3 regions of the Streptomyces sp. NPDC006551 genome follow, and region 2 is predicted to be linked to each of the others. Evidence: riboswitches for the same ligand, from Rfam matches in the RefSeq annotation. Region 2 holds a riboswitch; each other region holds the start of a gene.

Region 1 (3,262 bases), on a different contig from region 2:
GTGGAGGTCGCCAAGACGATCTCCAGCGGTCTCGTGAACGAAGAAGGCATCCAGCCCGAAGTCATCTTCGCCGCGCTCGTCGGCGCGATCCTCTGGAACCTTCTGACCTGGCTGGTCGGTCTGCCGTCCAGCTCGTCCCACGCCCTCATGGGTGGCCTCATCGGCGCGACGATCGCCTCGGTCGGCCTCGGCGGCGTCAACGGCGGAGTGGTCGTCACCAAGGTCCTCATCCCGGCCGTCGCCGCGCCGCTGGTCGCGGGCCTCGCGGCGATGCTCGCCTCCCGGCTGACGTACCGGCTCGGCAGGAACGCCGACCGGAAGACCACCGACAAGGGCTACCGCGCCGGCCAGATCACCTCCGCCGGCCTCGTGTCGCTCGCCCACGGCACCAACGACGCCCAGAAGACCATGGGCATCATCACCCTGGCCCTGGTCGCCGGCGGCATCCTGGCCCCGGGCTCCAACCCGCCGGTCTGGGTGATCGTCTCCGCCGGTACGGCGATCGCGCTCGGCACCTACCTGGGCGGCTGGCGCATCATCCGGACCATGGGCAAGGGCCTCACGGACCTCCAGCCGCAGCAGGGCTTCGCCGCCCAGACCAGCGCCGCGGCCGTCATCCTGGCCTCCTCCAACCTCGGCTTCTCCCTGTCGACCACGCACTCCTGCTCCGGCGCCGTCATGGGCGCGGGCCTGGGCCGCAAGGGCGGGGTGGTCCGCTGGTCCACCGCCACCCGGATGTTCGTCGCCTGGGGCCTGACCCTCCCCGCCGCCGGCCTGGTCGCCGCGCTCTCGGAGTACGTCACCCGGCAGGGCGACTGGGGCGTCATGGCCGTCGCCGCCTTCCTGATCGCCTCCTGCACCGCGATCTGGTTCATCTCCCGCCGCCAGGTCGTCGACCACACCAACGTCAACGAGACCGAGGACGAGGCCCCCGGCGTCGTGACCACCGCCATCGCGGCCGTCACCCCGCCCCCGGCCGGGACCCTCACCGACGACCTGAAGGCGACGATCCCGTCGCCGGCCCCCGCCGATCCGGCCGCCCCGACCGCCACGGCCACGGTGTAAGGAACAAGGGACATCAGCATGAAGATCGACTGGGCAGCTCTCGGCTCCGTCTTCGGAGTCAGCCTCGTGGCGACCGTCGCCCTCGTGGGCCTGTTCACCCTCGGCATCGTCGGCCTCTCCAAGCAGGAGCAGGCCGCCACCCAGGGGGGCTCCGCCACCCTGGCGCGCACCGGCGCGTACGCCTGCTTCGCGCTCTGCGCGGCGGCCGTCGCGTTCGGCATCTATCTGATCGTCGTCTGACCGATCGGCGAAACAACGGCTGGGCGTGTGGCACCGGAAGGTGCGGCGCGCCCAGCCGTCGTGTTGTGGGGCTTCGCACACTCTCCCGCCGCAGGTCAAGGGTGAGTTGACGGGTGTTCGCGCTGCGTGGTGGACTTCCGGGGCCATTACGGCGGCAGAAGAGGAAGTCCGGTGCGAATCCGGCGCGGTCCCGCCACTGTGACCGGGGAGCTGATCCCCGGGAGCCAGGAACTCTCACCGCCGGTCACGTCGAGCCAGGGCGCGGACCCTGAGTGAGGACATAGCGCCATGCCTGGCCGCAGAGCTGCCACCGGTGTATTCGCGTCCACGGGCGTCTTCGCGTACGGAGCCGCCTCCGGCCTGCTCGCGGACCTGCTGATCGGCGACCCGCGCCGCGGCCATCCGGTCGCCGGATTCGGACGGGCCGCCGGCGCCGTCGAACGGCTCCTCCTGCGCGACCACCGCGGCTGGGGCGCGCTGCACACCGCCGTCTGCGCGGGTGGCGCCGCCGGAGCCGCGGCGCTGGCCGCACGCGCCGTACGGGACCGGCCCGTCGCCTCCGCCGCCCTGACCGCCGCCTCCGTGTGGGCCGTCGTCGGCGGTACGACGCTGGGCCGGGAGGCCCGTGCCATCGGCGGAGCGCTGGCAGCCGGCGACCTGGACGTGGCCCGCGAGCGGCTGCCGCGTCTGTGCGGCCGCGACCCGCAGGCCCTGGACGGCCCGGCGATGGCCCGCGCGGTCGTGGAGTCCGTCGCCGAGAACACCTCCGACGCGGTCGTCGGCGCCCTGGTCTGGGGTGCGGTCGCCGGGATCCCGGGCCTCGTCGGCTTCCGGGCCGTGAACACCCTGGACGCGATGGTCGGCCACAAGTCCCCGCAGTACCGCCGCTTCGGCTGGGCCTCGGCCCGCCTCGACGACGTGGCCGGCTGGCCGGGGGCGCGGCTGACGGCCGCGCTCGCGACCGTAGCGGGCGGCGATCCCCGGGGGGCTCTGCGGGCGTGGCGGGCCGACGCGGCCAAGCACCCGAGCCCCAACGCCGGCCCGGTCGAGGCCTCGTTCGCGGGAGCGCTCGGCGTACGGCTCGGGGGGACCCTCTCGTACGGCGGACGGGTCGAGCACCGGCCGGTGCTCAACGGCGCGGGCCGGGACGTGGAAGTGGCGGACATCGAGCGGGCGGTACGGCTGTCGCGCCGGGTGACCGGACTGACGCTGGCGGCCTGTGTGGCCGGAAGGATCGTGGTGGGCGCCATGAAGCGGAGGAGCGCATGAGGAGCGGACGGCGGGGAGGCGGGCTGCTGGTCGCAGGGACCACGTCCGACGCGGGCAAGAGCGTCGTCACGGCGGGGATCTGCCGCTGGCTGGTCCGCAAGGGCGTGAAGGTGGCGCCGTTCAAGGGCCAGAACATGTCCCTGAACTCCTTCGTGACCAGGGAGGGCGCGGAGATCGGCCGGGCGCAGGCGATGCAGGCGCAGGCCGCGCGGGTGGAGCCGACGGCGCTGATGAACCCGGTGCTGCTCAAACCGGGCAGCGACCGCTCCAGCCAGGTCGTGCTGATGGGCAAGCCGGTGGGTGAGCTGAGCGCCCGCGGGTTCTTCGGGGGGTCTGGGCCCGCGGCGCAGCCGCAGTCAGGCGCAGTGGCCCCCGGGAAGAGGCTGCACGGAGGCCGGCAGAAGGAGCTCTTCGAGCCGGTCCTCGCCTGTCTGGAGGAGCTGCGGGGCAGCTATGACGCCGTGATCTGCGAAGGGGCGGGCAGTCCGGCCGAGATCAACCTGCGGCGCACGGACATCGTGAACATGGGCATCGCGCGGGCCGCGCGGCTGCCCGTGCTGGTGGTCGGCGACATCGACCGGGGCGGGGTGTTCGCCCAGTTCTTCGGGACGACGGCGCTGCTCGCCCCCGAGGACCAGGAGCTGATCGCGGGCTATCTCGTGAACAAGTTCCGGGGCGATGTGACCCT
Region 2 (3,262 bases):
TCGCGGGGGCCGCCGCCGAGGAGGGCGCGCCACTTGAGCGAGTGGAGGCGATCGCTCGGCGGGTGAACGAGCGGTCGCGGTCCTTCGGGGTCGCGCTGAGCGCCTGCAGCACGCCCGCCAAGGGCAGCCCGACCTTCGATCTCCCGGAGGGCGAGCTGGAGTTGGGGATCGGGATCCACGGTGAGCCGGGACGCGAGCGGCGCCGGATGATGACCTCGCGGGAGATCGCGGACTTCGCCGTCGATGCCGTACTGGACGACCTGCGGCCGTCCGGCCCGGTCCTGGCGCTGGTGAACGGCATGGGCGCCACCCCGCTGCTCGAACTGTACGGGTTCAACGCCGAGGTGCAGCGCGTGCTGAACGAGCGCGGGATCCCGGTCGCCCGCACCCTGGTCGGGAACTACGTGACCTCCCTCGACATGGCCGGCTGCTCGGTCACGCTCTGCGAGGCCGACGAGGAGCTGCTACGTCTGTGGGACGCGCCCGTGCAGACGCCCGCCCTCCGCTGGGGCCGGTGAGAAGGAGAGTGGCCGAAGTGACTGAAGCGACCGAGGCGAACGAGCTCGATGCCGCCTTCTTCCAGCGCTGGCTGAGCGTCGCCGCTGCCGCCGTCGACCGTGAGGCCGACCGTCTCACCGAGCTCGACTCGGCGATCGGCGACGCCGACCACGGCTCCAATCTGAAGCGGGGGTTCGCCGCCGTGACGGACGTCCTGGAGAAGGAGCCGCCCGCCACACCCGGGGCCGTACTCACCACCGCCGGACGGCAATTGATCTCCACCGTCGGTGGCGCCTCCGGGCCGCTGTACGGGACGCTTCTGCGCCGCACGGGCAAGGCGCTCGGCGACGCCGGGGCCGTGACCCGCGAGACGTTCGCCGACGCGCTGGCCGCCGGGGTCGCCGCCGTCGCCCAGCTCGGCGGGGCTCAGGTCGGCGACAAGACGATGCTGGACGCGCTCGTTCCGGCTGCGGAGGCGCTGCGCGAGTCCTTCGGGGCGGCCCGGACGGCGGCCGAGGAGGGCGCGCTCGCGACCGTACCGCTGCAGGCCCGCAAGGGCCGCGCCAGCTATCTGGGCGAACGGTCGATCGGGCACCAGGACCCAGGGGCCACCTCGTCCGCGCTGCTGATCGCCGCCCTCGCGGAGGTGGCCGGATGAGCGGGCAGGTCGGCATCGTCCTCGTCTCGCACAGCGCCGCCGTCGCCGCGGCCGTGGCCGAACTCGCCCAGGCTCTCTCGGGCGGCGGTCCCTCCGCACCGATCGCGCCCGCCGGCGGCACCCCGGACGGCGGCCTCGGCACCAGCTCCGAGCTGATCGCCGAGGCTGCGAAGGCGGTCGACCGGGGCGCGGGGTGGCCCTTCTCGTCGATCTCGGCAGCGCCGTACTGACCGTCAAGGCGCTGCTCGCCGAGGGCGACGAGCTGCCCGAGGGGGCGCGGCTCGTGGACGCGCCCTTAGTGGAGGGCGCGATCGCCGCCCTCGTCACGGCGACGGCGGGCGGGGACCTGGACGCCGTGGAGGCCGCGGCCGCGGAGGCGTACACGTACCGGAAGGGGTGAGCGGGCGGGGGGCGACCGCCCCTCACGGGCCGTACCGGGAGGCGACCGTGTTGTGATGTACCTGGTCAACGCACTAGTGTCGCAGGGCCTTGGTGTACGGGAAACCGGTGCAGTACCGGTGCGGCCCTCGCCACTGTGATCGGGAGGTCCGGCTCCACCCCCTTGGGGAGAACCCTCAGGGGAGCCACTGCACCACCGCGGGAGACCGTTGCGGTGTGGGAAGGCGGAGTCCGGGCGGCATGACCGTCAGCCAGGAGACCGGCCAAGGTGCGTTGTCCATCCACGAGGTGCTGGAGAGGGTCTCCCAACCATGCATATCGCCGAGGGGTATCTGCCCCCTGTGCACGCGGCCGCCTGGGGCGTCGCGTCCGCGCCGTTCGTCGTCCACGGGGTCCGGGCCCTGACCCGTGAGGTCAAGGCCCATCCCGAATCCACCCTGTTGCTGGGCGCCTCCGGCGCCTTCACCTTCGTCCTGTCCGCGCTCAAGATTCCGTCGGTGACGGGCAGTTGCTCGCACCCCACCGGCACGGGCCTCGGCGCGATCCTGTTCCGGCCGCCCGTGATGGCGGTCCTCGGCACGATCACGCTGCTCTTCCAGGCGCTGCTCCTGGCCCACGGCGGACTCACCACCCTCGGCGCCAACGTCTTCTCGATGGCTGTCGTCGGGCCGTGGGCCGGGTACGGGGCGTACCGGCTGCTGCGCCGGTTCGACGTGCCGCTGATGGTGAGCGTGTTCTTCGGCGCGTTCGTCGCCGACCTGTCCACGTACTGCGTCACCAGCGTGCAGCTGGCGCTGGCGTTCCCGGACCCGGCCAGCGGCATGCTCGGCGCGCTGGCGAAGTTCGGCGGGATCTTCGCCGTCACGCAGCTGCCGCTCGCGGTGAGCGAGGGTCTGCTCACGGTGCTCGTGATGCGTCTGCTGGCGCAGTCGAGCAAGGGGGATCTGACCCGGCTCGGGGTGCTGCTTCCCGGTGCCGGGAAGAGCGAGACCACGGAGGCGGTCGCCCGATGAGCAGGAACACGAAGATCAACGCCCTGCTGCTGCTCGCCGTCGCCGCGCTGGCGGTGCTGCCGCTGGTCCTGGGGCTCGGCGACCACAAGGAGGAGCCGTTCGCGGGGGCCGACGCCGAGGCGGAGGCCGCGATCACGGAGATCCGGCCCGATTACGAGCCGTGGTTCAGCCCGCTGTACGAGCCTCCGTCCGGCGAGGTCGAGTCGGCGCTGTTCGCGCTCCAGGCGGCCATCGGCGCCGGTGTCCTCGCGTACTACTTCGGTCTGCGGCGCGGGCGTCGGCAGGGCGAGGAGCGGGCGGCGGCGAAGGTTCCGCCGGCGGCGCAGGACGCGCCGAGCTCCCAGGGGGCGCGGGAGACGCGGGCGGCGCAGGCGGCGATGGGGTCGCGGGCCCCGGGCGACGAGTAGGCCTCGATGCTGCCGATCGACGCGGCGGCGCACAGCAGTCGCTGGCGCCGCCGTCACCCGTGCGAGAAGGCCGCGCTGGGCTTCGGCCTGACGCTGTGCGCGGTCTGTCTGCCGCCGTGGCCGGGCGCCGTCCTGGTCGCGGCGGTCACCCTCGCGGTGCTCCTCGGTCCCGCCGGAGTGCCCGGTCGTCAGCTGTGGCGGGCGTTCCGGATCCCGCTGGGTTTCTGTGTGACGGGCGCGGTGCCGCTGCTGTTCGAGGTGGGAGGAGCGCGCGGCTTCGTCGCCCT
Region 3 (3,262 bases), on a different contig from region 2:
GCCGCCACGACCGAGCCGATCCCGAAGAAGGCACCGTGGGCGAGCGAGGCGACGATCCGGCCGGCCACCATGAGGCCGAAGCTGGGGGCGACGGCGGACAGGGCGTTGCCGAGCACGAACAACCCCATGAGGACCATCAGCATCCGCTTGCGGGTCACCTTGGTGCCGAGCACGGTCAGCAGCGGTGCGCCCACGACGACACCGAGGGCGTAGCCGGTGACGAGGAAGCCGGCGGTGGGGATGGAGACACCGAAATCGGCCGCGACGTCGGGCAGCAAGCCCATGATCACGAATTCTGTCGTGCCGATTCCGAAGGCCCCCATCGCGAGGGCGAGAAGCGCGAGCGGCATGAGGAGTACCTTCCAAAAAATTTGCAGAGGCGCTTTGCTTGCGTCCACAATACTTGCACACGCGCGTTAGTTGCAAGCGCGGGCTTTCTCTCGCCCCTCGGGCCGCGACCGACACATGCGCACAACGCTTAAGCGCGTACGCACGTATGCCCGCTTGCATGTAACCCGCGTACGCAATTATCGTCGACGCCAGAACTCCCGGCTTACGAGTGCGTCGATCGCGCCGCCGCCTGGGGTGGCGCCGTTTCTCCGGTACAGCGCTCCGGTACACGGCCGTCACCGATCCGCGGCACGGCACCAGCCGCGCTCCGAAGCCGACACCCCTCCCCCTCCCAGGAAAGATCCGGCACGTCATGACCTCTGTCCCCACCGTCACGCTCAACAACGGCGTGGAGATCCCGCAGCTCGGCTTCGGCGTCTTCCAGGTCCCCGACGACGAGACCACCGCCGCCGTCACCGCCGCCCTGGAGGCCGGCTACCGCTCCATCGACACCGCCGCGATCTACGGCAACGAGACCGGCGTCGGCCGCGCGCTGGCCACCTCCGGCATCGCCCGCGAGGACCTCTTCGTCACCACCAAGGTGTGGAACGCCGACCAGGGGTACGACGCCACGCTGAAGGCATTCGACGACAGTCTCGCCAAGCTCGGCCTCGACCACGTCGACCTGTACCTGATCCACTGGCCCGCCCCCGGCCGCGGCCTGTTCCAGGAGACGTGGCGGGCCCTCGAGAAGCTGGCCGCCGACGGCCGTGTCCGGGCCGCCGGAGTCTCCAACTTCCTGCCCGCGCACCTCGACCGGCTCCTGGAAGGCTCCACGCTCGTCCCGGCCGTCAACCAGGTCGAGCTCCACCCCGGCCTCCAGCAGCGCGAACTGCGCGGCCTCCACGCCGAACACGGCATCGCCACCGAGGCCTGGAGCCCGCTCGCCCAGGGTGCCGTCCTGGACGACGCCGTGCTGCGTGAGATCGCCGCGCGCCACGGCAAGTCCCCGGCCCAGGTGGTGCTGCGATGGCACCTCCAGCTCGGGAACATCGTCATACCGAAGTCCGTCACCCCGGCCCGCATCCGCGAGAACATCGACGTCTTCGACTTCACACTCACGCCCGACGAGATGACGGCGATCGCCACCCTGGACCGCGGCCTGCGCACGGGCCCGGACCCGGACACCCTCGACTAGGGCATGTCCGACGGGCCTCGAAAGCGCCATGGCAGATCAACGAGCCTTGATCTCGGGCACCGTTCGCCAGGAGAACGGTGAGGAAAGAGCGGCGCGGGGCGGACGTCGGCGGGACCACGCCGGCGCTCGTCCGCGGGGCTCGCGGGCCGTGACGTGGGGCACGGTCGGCGCGTCCGGGTACGGGACGGTCCGAGCGCCCGTGATAGCTTGCCGACGCCAGTCGCACCTGAGTACGCATTCGTGTGTGCACGGGTCAGGGAATCCGGTGGGAATCCGGAGCTGACGCGCAGCGGTGAGGGCGACGGGCGGAGCAACGGCCACTGGGCGGCGTGAAACAGGCCCGGGAAGGCGCTTCGTCCGGCTGACCCCGAGTCCGAAGACCTGCTGGCGCCCTCCGCGGCGTGGGTCGTCGGAGGGAGCACCGTACGACAGGCTCCGCGTATGAGCCCTGGCCGCAGAGGAAGTTCCCGTGCCACTCGCACACCCCGTCCGCCCTGCCGCGCTGTTCCTGGCCGGCGCCCTGATGTTGACCGGCTGTGGCGGCGGGCCCGCCGCCTCCACCGCTCAGGGGTCGGCGAAGGACGGCGCCGCCGCCGGCCATCCCGTCACCCTGGACAACTGCGGTCAGCGGGTCCGGGTCGATCGTCCGCCGCGGCGGGCCGTCGCGCTCGACCAGGGCGCGGCCGAGATCCTGCTCTCCCTCGGTCTCGCCGACCGGATGGCGGGGACCGCCACCTGGACGGACCCGGTGCTGAAGGGCCTGGAGGAGGAGAACGCGAAGGTGGAGCGGCTGGCCGACCGCTACCCCTCCTTCGAGAGGGTCCTGGACGCCGAGCCCGACTTCGCCGCCGCCTCCTTCACCTTCACCCTCGGCAAGGGCGGTGTGGCCCCACGCGAGCAGTTCGCGAAGCTCGGCGTCCCCACCTACCTCTCCCCCACCGACTGCGCCGGCAAGGACAACAGCGGTGACGGCGACGGCGTACGCACCGAACCGCTGACGATGGACACGGTCTACGGCGAGGTACGCGACCTGGCCAGGATCTTCGGCGTGCCGGACCGGGGCGAGCGACTCGTCGCCGATCTGAAGTCCCGCGTGGCGAAGGCGACTTCCGCGCACGACTTCCGGGACGTCAGTCTCCTCTACTGGTTCGCCAACTCCGAGTCCCCCTACATGGCGGGCTGTTGCGGGGCGCCCGGCATCATCACCCGTACGCTCGGGGCGAAGAACGTCTTCGACGACACGCGCGAGGAGTGGCCGCAGATCAACTGGGAGACCGTCGCCGACCGCGATCCCGACGTCCTGGTGATCGGCGACCTGACGCGCAAGTCGCAGACGGCCGAGTCCGCCGCGAAGAAGATCGAGTTCCTGGAGTCCCATCCGGTCACCAGGAACATGACGGCGGTGAAGCGAAAGCGCTACGTCCTGCTCAGTGGCCAGGCGATGAACCCCACCATCCGTACCGTCGAGGGCGTGGAGAAGGTGGCGGCGGCGCTGCGTGCGTACGGCCTCGCGAAGTGACCGGGAGCGGGCCGGCCGCGGCCCCGGCCTCCGACACCGGGGACGCCGACACGGGCTCGACTTCGGCCACGGCCACGGCCACGGCCACGGCCACGACGACCATTTCGCCTTCGGTTTCGGGTTCCGACCCCGGCTCCGTGTCGTCTCCTGCCGCGATACGCGGGCTCGGGCGGCCCTTGCTGTGGGTCGCCGGTCTCACGCTGCTCGTCGTCTCC

The links. A riboswitch is a leader RNA that binds a small molecule or an ion and turns the genes downstream of it on or off. The one in region 2 is predicted to bind cobalamin.
Region 1: linked by a shared signal. The riboswitch ahead of ABZY12_RS14880 (cobalamin biosynthesis protein) and the one ahead of ABZY12_RS20435 (energy-coupling factor ABC transporter permease) in region 2 are both predicted to bind cobalamin.
Region 3: linked by a shared signal. The riboswitch ahead of ABZY12_RS21335 (ABC transporter substrate-binding protein) and the one ahead of ABZY12_RS20435 (energy-coupling factor ABC transporter permease) in region 2 are both predicted to bind cobalamin.

Annotation. Positions count from the first base shown of each region.
Region 1 covers NZ_JBEXOT010000012.1:104,396-107,657, reverse strand. The annotation lists gene ABZY12_RS14890 (inorganic phosphate transporter) at 1-1,065, shown strand, start outside; gene ABZY12_RS14885 (hypothetical protein) at 1,084-1,305, shown strand; cobalamin riboswitch at 1,418-1,560, shown strand; gene ABZY12_RS14880 (cobalamin biosynthesis protein) at 1,594-2,574, shown strand; gene ABZY12_RS14875 (cobyric acid synthase) at 2,571-3,262, shown strand, end outside.
Region 2 covers NZ_JBEXOT010000022.1:39,399-42,660, reverse strand. The annotation lists gene dhaK (dihydroxyacetone kinase subunit DhaK) at 1-518, shown strand, start outside; gene dhaL (dihydroxyacetone kinase subunit DhaL) at 527-1,156, shown strand; partial or broken gene ABZY12_RS20440 (PTS fructose transporter subunit IIA) at 1,153-1,556, shown strand; cobalamin riboswitch at 1,602-1,838, shown strand; gene ABZY12_RS20435 (energy-coupling factor ABC transporter permease) at 1,867-2,568, shown strand; gene ABZY12_RS20430 (energy-coupling factor ABC transporter substrate-binding protein) at 2,565-2,975, shown strand; gene cbiQ (cobalt ECF transporter T component CbiQ) at 2,982-3,262, shown strand, end outside.
Region 3 covers NZ_JBEXOT010000024.1:24,734-27,995, forward strand. The annotation lists gene ABZY12_RS21325 (MFS transporter) at 1-350, opposite strand, end outside; gene ABZY12_RS21330 (aldo/keto reductase) at 704-1,528, shown strand; cobalamin riboswitch at 1,729-1,932, shown strand; gene ABZY12_RS21335 (ABC transporter substrate-binding protein) at 1,998-3,047, shown strand; gene ABZY12_RS21340 (iron chelate uptake ABC transporter family permease subunit) at 3,185-3,262, shown strand, end outside.